Regions from separate parts of the Halomonas sp. ANAO-440 genome, predicted to be linked through region 1. Evidence: predicted binding sites of a transcription regulator. Region 1 holds the regulator's gene; the other holds the start of a gene.
The links. The regulator sigma-54, encoded in region 1, starts transcription at its own class of promoters, with help from an activator protein. The targets are predictions, from matches to a motif close to TGGCACNNNNNTTGCTNT.

Region 1 (8,516 bases):
GTCTGGCTGTGAAGGGACTTCCTGGGACATGCCGTTACCAACTAGTGTGAAGGGTCAACAGTATCGTGAGCTTGATCGCCCCGGTGGGATCAATGCGACACAGTATACCAGCCCGCCAGCGCATGGCGGGATACTGACACGTTCGAATGCCGGCCGGGCCGGTGAATGAGGGAGAGACAGATGACACAGGCTTTCGATGCCGCCGCTCAACAGCCGCTGCTGACGTCCCGTGCCGAGCAGGCACTGGCACTGGCACGACGCCTGGGCGCCGACGCCTGCGAAGTGGGTGCCAGCGTCGACCAGGGAATCGGCATCAGCGTGCGTGAGGGCGAAGTGGAAACCGTCGAGCTGTCCCGCGACCAGGGCATCGCGGTGACCGTCTATCAGGGGGGACGCAAGGGCAGTGCCTCCTCGACGGATGCCAGCGATGAGTCGATACGCGCGGTCGTGGAAAAGGCCGTGGCCATCGCCCGTTACACCGGCGAGGATCCCGCGGCGGGGCTGGCGGATGCCGCGCTGATGGCGACGGAGCTCCCCGATCTGGACGTGCACCACCCATGGGCGTTGACCACCGAGCAGGCCATCGACCTGGCCTTGGCCTGCGAGGCTGCCGGCAGGAGCCAGCCGGGGATACGCCAGTCCGAAGGGGCCTCGCTCTCCAGTGGGGAAGGGGTGCGGGTCTATGCCAACAGCCACGGCTTCCTGGGCAGCCAGTGCGGCAGCCGCCACTCGCTCTCCTGCATGCTGATCGCCGAGGATGAAGGGGGCATGCAGCGCGACTACGACTATACCAGTGCCCGCGATCCGCGGGATCTGCTGGCACCCGAGGCTGTCGGACGTTCGGCGGCGGAGAAGACACTGCGCCGCATGGGCTCCCGGCGGCCTGATACCGGGCGCCTGCCGGTGCTGTTCGATGCCACGGTGGCCAGTGGCCTGATTGGCCATCTCATGAGTGCGATCGCCGGGGGCTCGCTGTACCGGCAGGCCTCCTTTCTCTGCGACCGCTTGGGCGACGGGCTCTTCCCGGCCTGGTTCTCCCTCTATGAGCGGCCCATGGAGAGGGGCGGCATGGCCAGCTCCCCCTTCGACAATGACGGGGTCCAGACCCGTGACAACGTTTTCATCGAGAATGGGCAACTGGCCAGCTACATGCTGTCCGCCTACAGCGCCCGGCGTCTCGGCATGCAAACCACCGGCAACGCCGGCGGTGCGCGGAACCTGCGTATCGACGCTCCGCTGGCAACCCGCGACGAACTGCTGGCGCGCATGGGCCGCGGGGTGCTCGTCACCGAGCTGATGGGGCAGGGGGTCAATGGCGTCACCGGCGATTATTCCCGGGGCGCTGCCGGCTTCTGGGTGGAGAACGGGGAAATCCAGCACCCGGTGGAGGAGTTCACCATCGCTTCGAATATGGAAGCGATGTTCAAGGGGCTGGCCGCGGCCGGCAGCGATATCGACACCCGTGGCAGTATCCATTCCGGCAGCTGGCTGATCGATGAGATGACCATCGCTGGAGGCTGAGGCGGGCCATCAGGGGCGCTGTGTCACGTCCAGGGGGAGGGGTGCTTAGGCATCCTCTTCGAAGCGGGCATCGAACAGGGTCTCCAACGCATCGAGGACCTGTTCGGCGTCCTCTCCCTCGGCGCTCACCGTCAGCTCGGTGCCGCACGGGGCGCCGAGCATCAGCAGTGACATGATATTGCAGGCGTCGGCATCCTGGCCGCCACGGCTGACAGTGACGCGTGCCTGGTAGGGTTGGCAGCACTGCACCAGCTTGGTGGCCGCTCTGGCGTGCAGGCCACGCTTGTTGGTCAGTGTTAGCTTGCGGCTGGCCACGCTTACGACTCCTTGCGTTCAGGCTTTCCCGGAGCGTCCTGTGGTGAGGGGGAGACCGGCGTGTGTATGCCGAGCTCCCGGTGGCGCAGGCGAACGTCAGGCTGCAGCTGGGCCAGGTGGTGTGCCAGCCGTTCGGCAAGGTATACCGAGCGATGCTGTCCACCGGTGCAGCCGATGGCGACGGTGAGATAGCTTCTGTGGCTGCTGCGATAGGCGGGGAGCCAGCGCTCGATCCAGCCGATGATGTCGTCAAGCATCTCCCCCACCAGCGGATACTGCTCCAGGAACTCAACGATGCTGGGCTCGCGGCCGGTGGCGGAACGCAGCCGCGGGTCCCAGTAGGGGTTTGGCAGGCAGCGGGCATCAAAGACGATATCCGCATCAAGGGGCACCCCTCCCTTGAAGCCGAAGGACTCGACGGTAAGCGTCAACTGATCGGGCCGATGGCTGGCAACCTGGTCGGTGATGCGGCCTCGCAGGTCATGGACCGAAAGCCGGGAAGTGTCGATGATCAAGTCGGCCAGATTGCGAATGTCGCTCAGGGTGGCGTCTTCCGACTCGATTGCCTCTCCCAGCGTCATGTCGCTGCCACGCGTCATCGGATGGCGTCGCCGTGTGGCCGAGTATCGCTCGATCAGAATTCTTGCATCTGTGGTGAGGTATATTACCTGGCAATCGATCTTGCGGGCGCGCAGCTCCTCGAGCAGACGGGGGAAGCGCTCCAGGGCATGGGGGAGGTTGCGTGAGTCGATGCTGACAGCAATGGAGGATTGTCCGGACGGTCCGCTGGGCAGTTCTTCCACCAGCGATCCCAGCAGCATCGCTGGAAAGTTGTCGATGGCGTAGTAGCCCAGGTCTTCGAGCGCCTGCAGTGCGATCGACTTGCCGGAGCCGGAACGGCCACTGATGATCACGAGCTGCATGCGGGTCTCCTGGTTGGCTGGCCGGGCGGCCCGGGAAGGTCAGAGCGGCGTCGGCGTCTGTCGTCGAATGGCTTCAATGAGCCGCTCGTGGAGCTCACGTTGGCTGTTGCTCTTGCGCAGTGCCACTCGAGTGTCGACATCGTTCATGATGCTGGCCACCTGGCTGAGTAGCGCCAGATGTGTATCGTCCGCCTCTTCCGGGACCAGCAGTACGAAGACCAGGTCGACCGGCTCTCCGTCGATGGCGTCGAAATCGATAGGCTCCGCCAGCTGGAGGAAGGCCGCGACCGGACTGTGACAGTGGGGGCTCCTGGCGTGAGGAATGGCCACCCCATTGCCGATGCCCGTGCTACCGAGGCGTTCTCTGCCGATCAGGCGGGCAAAGACTTCCTGGCTGTCGAGGCTCGGCGTGTTCTGTGCGATGAAGGTGCTGAAGAATTCCAGCACCCGTTTCTTGCTGCCACCGGGGACGCCGAACAAGGCGCGCTCCGGCGGCAGAATGGTTTCCAGTGTCATGGCAATCAGCGAATGCCGGCGCCCTGGGCGCGGGCCTGGGCTTTTTCCTTGTGTTTGACCAGTTGACGGTCGAGCTTGTCGGTCAGTGCGTCAATAGCGGCGTACATGTCGGGATCGGTGGCCTCGGCATGAAGGTCGGCGCCGGCAGCATGCAGGGTGCAGGCGGCCAGTTGACGCTCCTTCTCTACCGAAAGCGTGACCTGGACGTTGGTGATGTTGTCGTAGTGGCGCTGCACGCGGGTCAGTTTTTCGCTGACGTAGTCACGCAGGGCATCGGTCAGTTCCACATGGTGGCCGGTAATATTGACTTGCATGACAGGCTCCTTCGTCCTTCGGGTGGTGCCTCGATTGTAACCCTTTTTGAGGCCCTGCAAACCCCTCCCTTTCCGGTTTCCTGCGAAGGGTCAAGAGAGCGGGCTGGGGTCAGCGAAATCGCTTGCGCTCGCTTGAGGAGGGTATGCCCAACGCTTCCCGGTACTTGGCGACGGTTCGCCGCGCAACGCGGATGCCGTCCTCGGCCAGCAGATCGACCAGGCGACTGTCCGACAGCGGCTTGCGGGGCGGCTCGTCCTGTACCAGCTTGCGGATCCGGGCACGGATCGCGGTGCTGGAATAGGCGTCGCCTTCGCCTTCTCCGCCGCCGACATGGCTGGAGAAGAAGAACTTGAGTTCGAACACGCCGCGCGGCGTGTGGATGAATTTCTGGGTCGTTACGCGAGAGATGGTCGACTCATGCATATCCACGGCCTGGGCAATATCAGCCAGTATCAGTGGCCGCATGGCCTCCTCCCCCTGCTCGAGAAAGTCGAGCTGGCGGGCCATGATCTCGCGGCCGACCCGCAGCAGGGTGTCGTTCCGGCTGGCCAGGCTCTTCATCAGCCAGCGCGCCTCCTGAAGGTGATCCTTGAGAAACTGGTTGTCCTGGCTCTTGTCGGCGCGCCTTACCAGGGCCACGTAATCGGGCTGGATGCGCAGTCTTGGCAGGGCGTCGGCGTTGAGCTCGACACGCCAGCCGCGCTCGTCATGGCGAGCGAGCAGGTCGGGGGTGATGTAATTGCCACTCACCTCGGCGAACTCGCTGCCCGGGCGCGGGTCCAGCGAGCGAATCAGACCGATCACCTCCTCCAGGGCCTCATCGTCCAGCCCCAGGCGGCGCTTGAGCAGTCGGCGATCGTCGCTGGCCAGGGCTTCGAGGAACTGGCGGACGAGGCGCCTGGCCTGGGGGAGCAGCGGGGTGTCGTCGGGTAGTGCCGCGAGCTGCAGCATCAGGCATTCACGCAGGTCCCGGGCAAAGACACCGGTAGGTTCGAATTGCTGCAGACGCAGCAGCACCTGCTCGACCTCCCGGGTTGGCAGGCCCTCGAGGCCCTGCTGGCGAAGCCCGTCGCGAATCTCTTCCAGCGGCTGCGCCAGGTAGCCGGTGCCGTCCACGGCATCGATCAGGCTCTCGGCGATCTGGCGCTGGCGCTCGCTGAGATCGGTCATCGCGAGCTGCCAGATCAGGTGGCTGGCCAGGCTCTGCCCGGCGGCCTGGCGTTCAAAATCAGGTCCTTCGCCGCTGCCCGAGCTGGCGCCATGGTCGGGGTAGGTGTCAGACCAGTCGCTGTCGGTGGAAAGTTCAGAGGGAATTTCGCTGGCCCAATCGTCGTCTTGGACCGCTTCGGCGGTCTGTTCGCCGAAGCCGTCGTCGAGTTCCAGCATGGGGTTGGTTTCCAGCGCCTGCTGGATCTCCTGACGCAGATCGAGCGTCGAGAGCTGCAGCAGCGCAATCGCCTGCTGCAGTTGGGGCGTCATGGTCAGCTGAGTGCCGACACGGAGTTGCAAGGATGCTTTCATGGCCATGAGAATAGGGGGCTCATCTGCCGAAAAAAACCACCCTAGCCCCCAATGGTTCGACTTGCAAGTGGTTTGAGTGCAATAAGCATGCCATCCGCAATTTCCGTGCCGAATATGCATGTTTATATTGACAGCAGGCAGTTGTGTTGATTCGAGTCGCCAGGTTTAGAGACGGAAGTCCTCGCCGAGATAGACCTCACGCACCCTGCGGTTGGCGAGAATGGCATTGGCATCACCTTCCGCAATGATCTGCCCGTCTCCGACGATGTAGGCGGTATTGCAGATATCCAATGTCTCGCGCACGTTGTGGTCGGTGATCAGGACGCCGATATCACGCGCCTTGAGCTGACGGATGATGCCTTTGATTTCACCAACGGAAATAGGATCCACGCCAGCGAAAGGCTCATCGAGCAGGATGAAGGCCGGCTCGGTGGCCAGCGCCCTGGCGATCTCCACCCGTCGCCGTTCGCCGCCAGACAGGCTCATGCCGAGATTGTTGCGGATATGGGTAACATGAAAGTCTTCCAGCAGCTCTTCCAAGCGCGCATGACGGCCTCGTCGGTCCAGGTCCTTGCGCGTCTCGAGAATGGCCATGATGTTATCCGCCACCGAGAGCTTGCGAAAGATCGAGGCTTCCTGGGGAAGGTAGCCAATGCCGGCGCGGGCTCGCTCATGCATGGCCGACCCGCTCAGGTCCAGGTCGTCGATATGCACTTCACCGGCGTCGGCGCGGACCAGGCCAACGATCATGTAGAACGAAGTGGTCTTGCCGGCACCGTTGGGGCCGAGAAGGCCGACGATGCTGCCCTGCTCGATGGAGAGGCTGATGTCGTGTACCACACGGCGACGCTTGTAGCTCTTGGCCAGGTGAGTGGCTCTCAGGGTCTTCATTACCACGTCAGCGCTCCGGTTGCAGGGTCATGCGAATCCGCTGGCGCCCTTCGACACCTTCGCTCTCGGCACGAGCCTGAACCACGCGGCGATCGAGGAAGTACTCCAGATAGCCGCCATCGAAGGTATCGCCCCGCTGATGCAGCTCGGCCCTGTCGATCAGTTCGACGCGGCGCTCGGCGACATGATAGATGATGGTTCGCCCCCAGCCACGCACCACGGGTTCGTCCGGGTCGGGCTGCTGCTCGATATAGGCGCGCTCGCCGGTGGCGATGGCGCGAGTCAGTTCGCCAGCCTGGTTGCGGCGGATCTCGACCCGGTTGCCGGTCAGTTGCATGGTCCCCTGGCGAATGTCCACGTCACCGGTATAGACGGCGGTGCCGGCGGTGTCGTCGAGATCGAGCTGGTCGGCCTCGACTTCGATAGGTTGGTCGGCGTCTCGCTGCTGGGCCAGGACCGGGCCGCTTCCCCACGCCATGCCAACCAGCGCCAGGGCGATTAGCATGCGGGCGGTTGGGAACTTGAATTGCTTCATGGCGTGACATCCTCTGGTTCGATGGCTTCGGCCTGGCCCTGCTGGGCGCGCTCCGGGGGGTGGTGGCCGCGAACATTGTCGGTCAAACGTGACCGGTTGTCATGGATCCAGGCATCGAAGCGGTCGCCGCGCATGTGTTGGGGGGGCTGCTGGAGCAGTGCCGGGGTGTCGCTCCAGGCGTGCCCGACATTGGCGTCGAAGTGCAATATTTCTGTGTCGAGCTGCCAGCGTTCCTCGGGGGCGAACAGTCGGGCGTTGCCGGTCAGTGTCAGTGGATTGCCCCCGGGGCCAAGTCGCCCTTCGTCGCCGTTGGCAATCCAGCGCCTACCCTCTCGATCGATCAAGTGGGCCACCGGGGTTACCGCTCGGGTGACATCATCGTGAGGAGTATGCACCAGGCGCGGGCTGTCCAGGCGCTGGTGGGCACGGCCCTGGGCGTCGAATCGCGTCAGCCTGGCTTCTTCGAGGTAGTAGTCAGGTTCGCCGGCCTCGTCGGTGGGCACCGGGCCGGGAGCGGGAGTCTGCCAGGGCGCTAGCCACGCCAGCAGTGCTCCCAGGCCAATCAGGATCAGCAGGAGCCATAGTCGAAACGAGGGGCGGGGCAGGCGCTTGGGCAGCATGGGGTCAGTGCTGGACGTGAAGATAGGTGTCGACCAGGGCGTCTCGGTGTCCCTGGGCTTCGAGCAGGGTATCGCAGATCTCGCGAACGGCCCCGTGGCCACCGCTGCGTAAAGTGACCCAGTCGGCCAGGGCGTGAATGTAGGGAGGGGCTCCAGGGACGGTGATCCCAATGCCGGCCCGCTGGATGGCGGCCAGGTCGGGAAGATCGTCGCCGCAATAGGCGACCTGCTCCAGAGAGAGGTTCTTGCGTCGGCAGAGTTCGCGCAAGGTGGCCAGCTTGTCCTCACAGCTCTGGAAGACGTGGTCGATGCCCAGCGCGGCAGCGCGATGACTGACCATGGAGGATTCTCGACCCGTCAGCAGGGCAACCTGGATGCCGGCGCGCCGCAGCAGCTTGATGCCCAGCCCGTCCTGGGTATGGAATGCCTTGATCTCAACGCCGTCGGCCTGGAAGTAGAGTCGTCCGTCGGTCAGTACCCCATCGACATCGAGGGCCAGTAGACGGATCTGGCGTAGACGGTCGAGGAGCCGGGGGTCGTTGATCGGAGTTGCCAGAGCCATGGGCTCTCCTTGTGGTTCAAAAGGTCAGTGGTTCAAAAGGTCAGGGGTTCAAAAGGTCAGGGGTTCAAAAGGTCAGGGGTTAAATGGGTCGTCAGATCACGCCGCTGCGCAGCAGGTCGTGCATGTGCAGGGCACCGACCGGATGTCCTTCTTCGTCGACCACGGCCAGGGCCGTGATCCGATTGTCCTCCATGACGCGCACCGCCTCGGCGGCCAGCAGGTCGGGGGCGATGCGCTTGCCGGGGCGAGTCATGACGTCATCGACACTCAGTTGGCTGAGGTCGGTATGCTGGTCCAGGGTGCGGCGCAAGTCGCCATCGGTATAGACACCAATCAGTCGATTCTGCACGTCCACCACACAGGTGAAGCCGAGCCCCTGTCGGGACATCTCCAATAGTGCGTCCCGCAGCGGGCTGCCCATCGGGACGCTCGGCAGTCGCGTACCCTGATGCATGAGATCGGCGACCCGTAGCAGGAGCCGCTTTCCCAGGCTGCCTCCCGGGTGTGAGCGGGCGAAGTCCTCAGCGGTGAAGCCGCGGGCTTCCAGCAGGGCGACGGCCAGGGCATCTCCCAGGGCTAGCGCCGCTGTGGTAGAGGCGGTGGGGGCCAGGTCCAGGGGACAGGCCTCACGGGCGACGGCGGCACTCAGGTGAGCGTCGGCATGGCGGGCCAGCGTCGACTCGGGGTTCCCCGTCATGCTGACCAGCGGCGTGCCCATACGCTTGAGTAGTGGCAGAATCGCCGTGACTTCTCCGGTTTCACCGGAGTTGGAAAGGGCCAGCACCACATCGCCCGGA
Region 2 (8,516 bases), on a different contig from region 1:
CCTTCTCGGGGTGGTCGGGCCATAGCTGTACACCGCTGGCCACGAGCTGGCCGACACCCTGGTGCGCGGCCAGGCTGCCCCAGGGTTCGCCGGCGCAGAAGCCGTCGATCTGGCCTTCGCTGAGGGCCGCCACCATGCGCGGGGGCGGCAGGACGATCAGTTCCACGTCGCGGTCGGGATCGATGCCGCCCAGACTCAGCCACTCCCGCAGCAGGTAGTGCTGGCACGAGAAGGGGTAGACCATGGCCAGCCGCGGGCGATGAGGGCCGCTGTGCTGACCGAGCCAGGCGCCGACGGCGCGTGCGCTGTCGGCCGGGTCGCTGCCCAGGGCGGCACCGCTCTGCTGGCAGAGGGATTCCGACAGCACGATGGCATTGCCGTTGCGGCTCAGGGTGATCGGCGCCAGGGCGTCGCAGGGCGCCCGCTCCAGCCCGAGACTCATGGCCAGCGGCATGGGCGAGAGCATCTGGGCGCCATCGAGCAGCCCGGCGGCCACCTTGTCGCGCAGGGTCGACCAGGCGTTCTCCCGTGACAGCGATACCTCGACCCCCTGTTCGGAAAAGAAGCCCCGTTCACGGGCGATGACCAGCAGGGCGGCATCCAGCAGCGGCACGAAGCCCAGGGTCAGGTGATTCAGCTCGGGTGTGGTGTGCATGTCCTGCGGATTCATGAATAGACCTCTGTTCAGTCAGGCGAGCGCGTGTTCAGGCGTTCCAGGATATCGATGACGCTGTCGGCCACCTCGGCAATACGCTGGCTGCGGTCCATGGCGAGCTTGCGCAGCATGCGATAGGCCTGCTCCTCGTCGCAGTCCTGATGCTTCATCAACAGCCCCTTGGCGCGTTCGATGCGCTTGCGCTCGGTGAGCTGGTTGCGGGTCTTCTCCAGTTCGCGGCGCATGGACTGGAAGGCATCGAAGCGGGCAATCGCCACCTCGATGATCGCCTTGACCCGGCCGGGAATCAGGCCGTCGACCACGTAGGCGCTGACGCCGACCTTGAGGGCGGCCTGGAGGATGTCCGGGTCGTGCTGGTCGGCGAAGAAGACCACCGGGCGCGGGTTCTCGCGGTTGAGCAGCGCCATGCTGTCCAGGGTGTCGCGGTCGGGGGATTCCATGTCGATGATCACCACGTCGGGCTGGTGCCGGGCGACCATCTCGTTGAGGCTGGCTGGGCTTGTCAGGCGGCAGACCACACGGTGTCCATCGGCGACCAGGGCCTCCTCGACCATGGCCGCGCGCACGACTTCATCATCAACCAGCAGCACATTCAGCGGTGGGGGCATGGCAGTCTCGCTAGTCACGTTGCATCTCTACGCTGCGATGCAAGATACATTCCAGATATTGCAACTCCGCGGCACGCCAAGTCCTGCGGGCCGGGTCTTGACGGCCTGGCGGTGTGTCTTGCGATTATCCGGCCCGATGCGCGGCGTTTCGGCACTACCGTGGTGCAGCATGGCAGTTGGGGTGAGAGATCCTGGGGCAGTGGCTCGATGTCAGGAACGATAGAAGGCCATCAGGGAGCCGGAATACTGGCAGATGCCGTTCGCCTGGCACAAAGATTGCTTCATCCTGTATAGAAAATGCTCAACGCTGGGCAAAGCAGCAAGAGGCGCCCACCGCGCTTCATCGGCAACGACGCCCACCCGCCGTCTCTTCTAAAGAGTCGGCGGGTGGGCGTTTGCATTTTGCGAACATGCGTTACAGGAGATCGTCATGCACCAGGCTCTAACCACTTGCCCCTACTGCGGTGTTGGCTGCGGCGTGCAGGCGGAAGTCGACGGCGAGCGCATCATCGGCGTCAGCGGTGACAGCACGCATCCGGCGAATTTCGGGCGGCTCTGCGTCAAGGGTTCGGCGCTGCACGAGACCCTGGGTGAGCATGGCCGGCTGACGCGTCCCCGGGTCGACGGCGTGGAGGTGGACTGGGACACGGCACTGGATGCCGTGGCCGACAGGCTTCAGGCCACACGCCGCGACCATGGCTACCATGCCGTGGCGGCCTACCTCTCGGGTCAGCTGCTCACCGAGGACTATTACGTCGCCAACAAGCTGTTCAAGGGCTTCCTGGGGACGCCGCACCTGGACACCAACTCGCGGCTCTGCATGGCCTCGGCGGTGGCGGCCTACAAGCGCGCCTTCGGCGCCGACGCCGTGCCCTGCAACTACGAGGACCTGGAGGAGGCGGAGCTGGTGGTACTGGTGGGATCGAACCTGGCCTGGAACCATCCGGTGCTGTATCAGCGCATCAAGGCGGCCAAGCAGATCAATCCGCTGATGCGTGTCGTGGTGATCGACCCCAGGGTCACTGACAGCTGCGAGATCGCCGACCTCTATCTCGGCCTCGCTCCCGGCAGCGATGCGCGGCTGTTCAATGGCCTGCTGGCCTGGATGGACGACCGTTCCAAGCTGGACCGGGTCTACCTGGACAACCATACCCAGGGCATGGAGGAGGCCCTGGCGGCGGCCCGCGAGGACGACACCTCGCTGGAGGCCATTGCCGCCGACTGCGATGTGGACCCGGAGCGGCTGGAAACCTTCTTCTACTGGTTCTCAAGCCACCTCCACGTGGTGACGCTCTACTCCCAGGGCGTCAACCAGTCCTCCAGCGGCACCGACAAGTGCAACGCCATCATCAATTGCCATCTGGCCGGCGGCAAGATCGGCCTGCCGGGGGCGGGGCCCTTCTCGATTACCGGCCAGCCCAACGCCATGGGCGGCCGCGAAGTGGGCGGGTTGGCCAACCAGCTGGCGGCGCACATGGACTACCACACGCCGGACGCCCTCGAACGGGTCACACGCTTCTGGACGACAGAATCGCTGGAGCCCACCCTGCCCGACGCGCCAGGCCACAAGGCGGTGGAGCTGTTCGAGGCCATCGAGCGGGGCGAGGTTCAGGCGGTGTGGATCATGGCCACCAACCCGGTGGTGAGCCTGCCGGATGCCAACCGCGTGCGTGCGGCACTGGCCAAGTGCCCGCTGGTGATCGTCTCCGAATGCATGGCCGACACCGATTTGCTCCCCTTTGCCGATATCGTGCTGCCGGCCTCGAGCTGGTCCGAGAAGGATGGCACCGTGACCAACTCCGAGCGGCGTATCTCCCGCCAGCGCGGGCTGCTGCCGCCACCGGGAGAGGCCCGTCACGACTGGTGGATCATCGGCGAGGTGGCCAGGCGACTCGGTTTCGGCGAAGCCTTTGCCTATGAACACCCCAGCGAGATCTTCGACGAGCATGCCCGGCTCTCCGGCTTCGAGAATGGTGAAGGCCCCGGCGAGGGCCGCCGGCTGTTCGATATCTCCGGCCTGACCGGGCTCGACCGCGACGCCTATGATGCCCTGGCGCCGATCCAGTGGCCGGTGACGCGGGGTGCGCCGAGCGGCACGGCGAGGCTGTTCGAGGATGGGCGCTTTGCCACCCCGGATGGCAAGGCGCGACTGATTGCGGTACACCCACGGGGGCCAGAGCAGGCCCTGAGCGAGGCTCGTCCGCTGAGGCTCAATACCGGCAGGGTGCGCGATCAGTGGCACACCATGACCCGCACCGGCCGTGCGCCACGGCTGATGAACCACCGCAGCGAACCCTTCATCGAGCTCCATCCCGACGATGCGCACCACTACGGTATCGATGACAAGGCGCTGGCGCGGCTGGAGGGAGCGGGTGGGGACTATGTGGGGCGCGTGCGGGTATCCAAGGCGCAGCGGCGTGGCGAAGTGTTCGTGCCCATGCACTGGACCGGCCGGTTCAGCGGCGCCGCCCGCATGGGCAGCCTGCTGGCGCCCCATTGCGATCCTGTTTCCGGTCAGCCGGAATCGAAGCACGGGGCCGTGTCGATAGCGCCGCTGGCGCCGAGCTGGCAAGCTACGCTGATAGTAGCCGACGACCTGACGCTGGATGCGGCATGGTGCGACAGCTCGCGCTACTGGGCTCGTATACCGCTATCCGACTGTCAGCGCTGGCAGTTGGCAGGCGGCAAGAGCGGTAATGACATGCCCGACTGGCAGGCCTGGCTGGCCGAGCATCTACCGGTGGCGCCGACGCTGTGGTGCGAGGACCCGGGCGATGGTCGCCTGCGTGCGGCGGGCATCGCCGATGGCAAGCTGCGCTGGTGGTTGATGGTAGGCCCCCCCGGCGAGCTGCCCGGCATTGCCTGGCTCGATGAGCGTTTCCAGGAGGCCGCGCGGGGTGAACGCCTGGATGCGGCGCGGCAGCGGCGGCTGCTGGCCGGCTGTGACGATGGTGCCGCCGACAGCGGACCTGTCGTGTGCAGTTGCCATCAGGTGGGCCAGAGTACCATTCGCCATGCCATTCGCAGTGGTGACGACAGCGTCGAGGCGCTGGGTGCCCGATTGGCCTGCGGCACCCAGTGTGGCAGTTGCATTCCCGAGTTGAAGTCCCTGATTGAAGAAGCAAGAGCGGAAGGAAATGCCCAAGAAGGTGCCGACGAGGAGAGGGCCCATGCGAGCGCTGAGCCGAAGTCTGAAAACGTTACTATCGCGTGATGCCTTGAACGCGGGTTTGGCACGCTTTGGCCTCGGTCGCTCTTTCCGCTGCCTGGGAGACGCCAGGGAGTGTGGCAGCATGCCCTCCCTGGCGCTGCGCGGCGGTTGCCAGCCGGGGCGTGTCTACCTGGTGGGTGCCGGGAGCGGCGACGTGGAGCTATTGACGCTGAAGGCCGCCCGTCTGCTGCAGCAGGCCGACGCCATCGTCTACGACCGCCTGATCGGCGATGAGGTACTGTCGCTGATTCCCCCCGGACGAGAACGCTACTATGTGGGCAAGGCGCGGGGTCATCACAGCGTGCCTCAGGCCGAGATCGGTGAGCTGATGGTCAAGCTGGCGGGGCAGGATAAGTCGGTGGTACGCCTGAAAGGCGGCGACCCCGGCATCTTCGGGCGCATGGGTGAAGAGCTTGCCGCCCTGGCCGAGGCCAATGTGCCCGCCGAGATCGTACCCGGTATCACGGCGGCGTCGGCCGCCGCCGCCGGCATGGGTATCCCGCTGACCGATCGCGGCCACGCCCAGCAGGTGCGCTTCATCACCGCCCAACTGTGCCGCGAGGGTGGCGAGCCCGACTGGGGCGATCTGGCCCGGCGGGACGAGACCCTTATCTTCTATATGGGCCTCTCCAAGGTGGAAACCATCTGTTCCGGTTTGCGCCTGGCAGGGCTGCCCGATAACTGGCCGATCATGCTGGTCGCCAACGCCAGCCATGCCGACCAGCAGGCGCTCACCGGCACCTTGGCGGATATGCCGGCGAAACTGGCGGCGCAGCCCTTGCCTTCGCCCTGCCTGATCGTGGTTGGCAGCGTGGTGAGCCTGGTCGCCAGCAGCCCCGCGGCGGCAAAGTCGCTGAACGAAACATCCTCCTGATCTGCTAGTCTCAGGGGTGTGCCATGCTTGATCGGGCCACGCTTGGTCTGGTCAGGCGGGCGTGCCACTCAACCGGAGATGATGATGAAGAAAGTCAGGATTCGTGACAACGCGCTGAAGGCACAGCTGCGTACGCCGATGTTCCGCACGCAACAGCAGAAGCCCAAGAAGGGCAAGGGGAGCTACTCCCGCAAGGGGCGGGAGTATCGCCAAGCGGCTTGAGCGGCTGTTTCGCGATACTTCCATCAGGGCAGGATGCCTGACACCTACAGCAGGGAGCTGACATGGATGATGGGCTGGGTAATCTCTCACTGTTTACGCGCAGGGTACTGATCGCGGTGGGGCTGGTCGCTCTGGTGGCGATCCTGCTTTACTTTGCTGGTCAACTGATCGATGTTTTGCTGCTGGTGTTCGCCGGCATACTCGTGGCGGTTTCCATCGATGGTGTCTCCCAGCTTGTGGCTCGCTACCTGCCGCTGTCGCGCTTCTGGACGCTTTCCCTCGCCTTTGTCCTGATCCTGCTTCTGTCCGTGGTGCTAGGTTTTGTGATTGGGCCCCCCATGAAGGAGCAGCTGCCGCAGCTGATTCAGCAGCTACCGGAGGCGCTGCAGGAGCTGGCGGTCACGCTATTGGAGCTGCCGGGTATCGAAGCGGCGCTCAAGGAAGTGGAGGAGCCGGGACAGCTCATCAATCCGCTGCTGGAGCAGTTCACCGCGCTCTTCACTTCCACTTTCGGTGCCATCGCCAGCTTCTTCCTGATCCTGTTGATCGGTTTCTACCTGGTGCTGAGCCCTTCCATGTACCTGGGCAACATGCTGCTGCTGTTTCCACCGGCCCGTCGCGGGCGCTGGCGGGAAGTCCTCGCCATCCAGGGCAGGGCCCTGCGCCTGTGGCTGCTGAGCCGTCTTATCTCCATGCTCTTCGTCGGCATCTCTATCAGTATTGGCTTGTATTTCATGGACGTGCCCATGGCCGGCGCCTTGGGCCTGATTGCCGGCCTGCTCACCTTCATTCCCTATCTGGGGCCGATACTGGGCATGATCCCCACCGTGCTGATCGCTTTTCTGACGTCACCCGAGCTGGCGCTCTATGCCATCATTCTCTATTTCATCGTGGAAACGCTGGAGTCGAACGTGGTCATGCCCATTGCCGCCAAGGGAGTGGTACGGCTGCCGCCGGCCTATACCGTCATCGTGCAGCTCGCCGGCGCGGCGGTTGCCGGCCTGGCCGGCGTTATACTGGCAACGCCACTCGCCGTGGTAGCGGTGGTTGCCATCCAGATGCTTTATATCGAGGATGTGCTGGGCGATAAAGTCGACGTGCTAGGAAAATGATCGAACGCGTTGATGGCTTTGATGCGGTATCCCCCCAGGTAAAGCCTTATGCTTGACGGCGGTCGGCGTGAAGGGCCGGTTTGTAAGTAGTGTGGAATGGTCACGACCTTGCAAATCACCGGGGGGCAACCGCTGCAATGACAACGCGTATCCTGATTCTCCAGGGGCATCCCGATGCCGGTGGAGCTCATCTTTGCCACTCTCTGGCCGAGCACTACCGTGCAGGTGCGGAATCCCATGGACATGAGGTACGGGTGGTCGATATCGGCGAACTCGACTTTCCCTTGCTGCGTAGCCAGAAGGCATGGAAGGAGGAGCCACTCCCGGCTGCCTTGCAGGAGGCACAGGATGCCATTGCCTGGTGTCGGCATCTGGTGCTGTTTTTCCCGCTTTGGCTCGCTGACATGCCTGCGCTTGTGAAAGCCTTCCTTGAACAGGTTATGCGCCCTGGCTTCGCCTTCGAGTACGTGGAGGGCAATCCGCTGGGAAAGAAACGGTTGTCTGGCCGATCGGTGCGGCTGGTTGTCACCATGGGCATGCCTGCACTGGTCTATCGACATATCTACCGTGCGCATAGCATCAAGTCATTGGAGCGCAATGTGCTCGGTTTCGTTGGCTTCTCCCCGGTTCACGAAACCCTGATCGGCAGAGTTGAGTCGATGAGTGAACAGGGGCGTGCGAAATGGTTTCGCAAGATGCATGAGTATGGCGCCGACGCGGAGTAGGGTGATAGCCGGCATCGAATTTTTGGGCACTGGCGGTCTGCGTGGACTGGCAATACCATGGGGGGACAGCCAATACCGCAGCGTGAGCAGGGAGTGCCCGAAGTATGGCAAATCGAGATGCCCGTTCGCCGGAAGGCCGGACGGTGGAGTTGGACGGTGAAGGGGTCCACTGGGACCAGGACATCAGTTATGGGCAGTACCTGCAGTTGGAGCCGCTGCTCGCCTGCCAGCAGCGGCGTTCCGATCAGCACGATGAGATGTTGTTCATCGTCATCCATCAGGTTTCCGAATTGTGGCTCAAGCAGTGTCTGCATGAAGCCCATGCCGCAGCGGCGCACATTGCTGAAGAGAAGCTCGCGCCCGCTTTCAAGATGCTATCGCGGGTCGCTCGCATCCAGGAACAGATGATTCATGCCTGGGAGGTGCTGGTCACCATGACGCCGGCGGACTATGCCAGCTTTCGCGACAGCCTGGGCCAGAGTTCGGGGTTTCAGTCCTATCAGTACCGGGAACTGGAGTTCCTGCTCGGTAACAAGAATCCCAGGCTGGTCGAAGTCCACCGCGGTCATCCGCAGCATTACCGGCGGCTGAACGAGGTTCTCACTGCGCCTAGCCTCTACGACATCAGCCTGCAGCTGTTGGAGCGTCGTGGTTTCTCACTTCCCCGCGGCTGCATCGACCGCGACTGGTCGCAGCCCTACCAACCCTGTGATGCGGTGGAGCAGGCCTGGGCCAGGATCTATCGCGAGCCGGAAGCACATTGGGATCTCTATGAGCTGGCCGAGAAGCTCGTCGATACCGAGTACAATTTTCACAAGTGGCGCTTCAGCCATATGAAGACGGTGGAGCGTATCATCGGCTACAAGCCTGGCACCGGCGGCACGGGCGGTGTCTCTTTCCTGGTCAAGGCCCTGGACCTGCAGTTCTTCCCCGAACTGTGGTCGGTGAGGACCAGCATGTGAGGAGCCTCGAGCCCATGGAACCGGCAACACCAACAAGTCGAGCTGACATGATATGGCTCGATCGCGACGACCCCCTGGCCGACTATCGTGACCGCTTCGTACTGGAAGAGGGTCTGATCTATCTCA

Region 2: KZO25_RS10575 (nitrate reductase) is a predicted target of sigma-54. The motif match lies at 1,550-1,567, and genes of this name have one in related genera.

Annotation. Positions count from the first base shown of each region.
Region 1 covers NZ_JAHXBV010000002.1:184,249-192,764, forward strand. Annotated here, with positions in the region: gene yjgA (ribosome biogenesis factor YjgA) at 1-30, opposite strand, end outside; gene pmbA (metalloprotease PmbA) at 181-1,521, shown strand; gene KZO25_RS01850 (HPr family phosphocarrier protein) at 1,567-1,836, opposite strand; gene rapZ (RNase adapter RapZ) at 1,839-2,759, opposite strand; gene ptsN (PTS IIA-like nitrogen regulatory protein PtsN) at 2,799-3,275, opposite strand; gene hpf (ribosome hibernation-promoting factor, HPF/YfiA family) at 3,281-3,589, opposite strand; gene KZO25_RS01870 (RNA polymerase factor sigma-54) at 3,699-5,117, opposite strand; gene lptB (LPS export ABC transporter ATP-binding protein) at 5,277-6,002, opposite strand; gene lptA (lipopolysaccharide transport periplasmic protein LptA) at 6,010-6,537, opposite strand; gene lptC (LPS export ABC transporter periplasmic protein LptC) at 6,534-7,157, opposite strand; gene KZO25_RS01890 (KdsC family phosphatase) at 7,162-7,719, opposite strand; gene KZO25_RS01895 (KpsF/GutQ family sugar-phosphate isomerase) at 7,811-8,516, opposite strand, start outside.
Region 2 covers NZ_JAHXBV010000012.1:72,636-81,151, forward strand. Annotated here, with positions in the region: gene KZO25_RS10565 (CmpA/NrtA family ABC transporter substrate-binding protein) at 1-670, opposite strand, end outside; gene KZO25_RS10570 (ANTAR domain-containing response regulator) at 685-1,284, opposite strand; gene KZO25_RS10575 (nitrate reductase) at 1,715-4,498, shown strand; gene cobA (uroporphyrinogen-III C-methyltransferase) at 4,578-5,369, shown strand; gene arfA (alternative ribosome rescue factor ArfA) at 5,454-5,591, shown strand; gene KZO25_RS10590 (AI-2E family transporter) at 5,654-6,703, shown strand; gene KZO25_RS10595 (NAD(P)H-dependent oxidoreductase) at 6,841-7,428, shown strand; gene kynA (tryptophan 2,3-dioxygenase) at 7,533-8,390, shown strand; gene kynU (kynureninase) at 8,438-8,516, shown strand, end outside.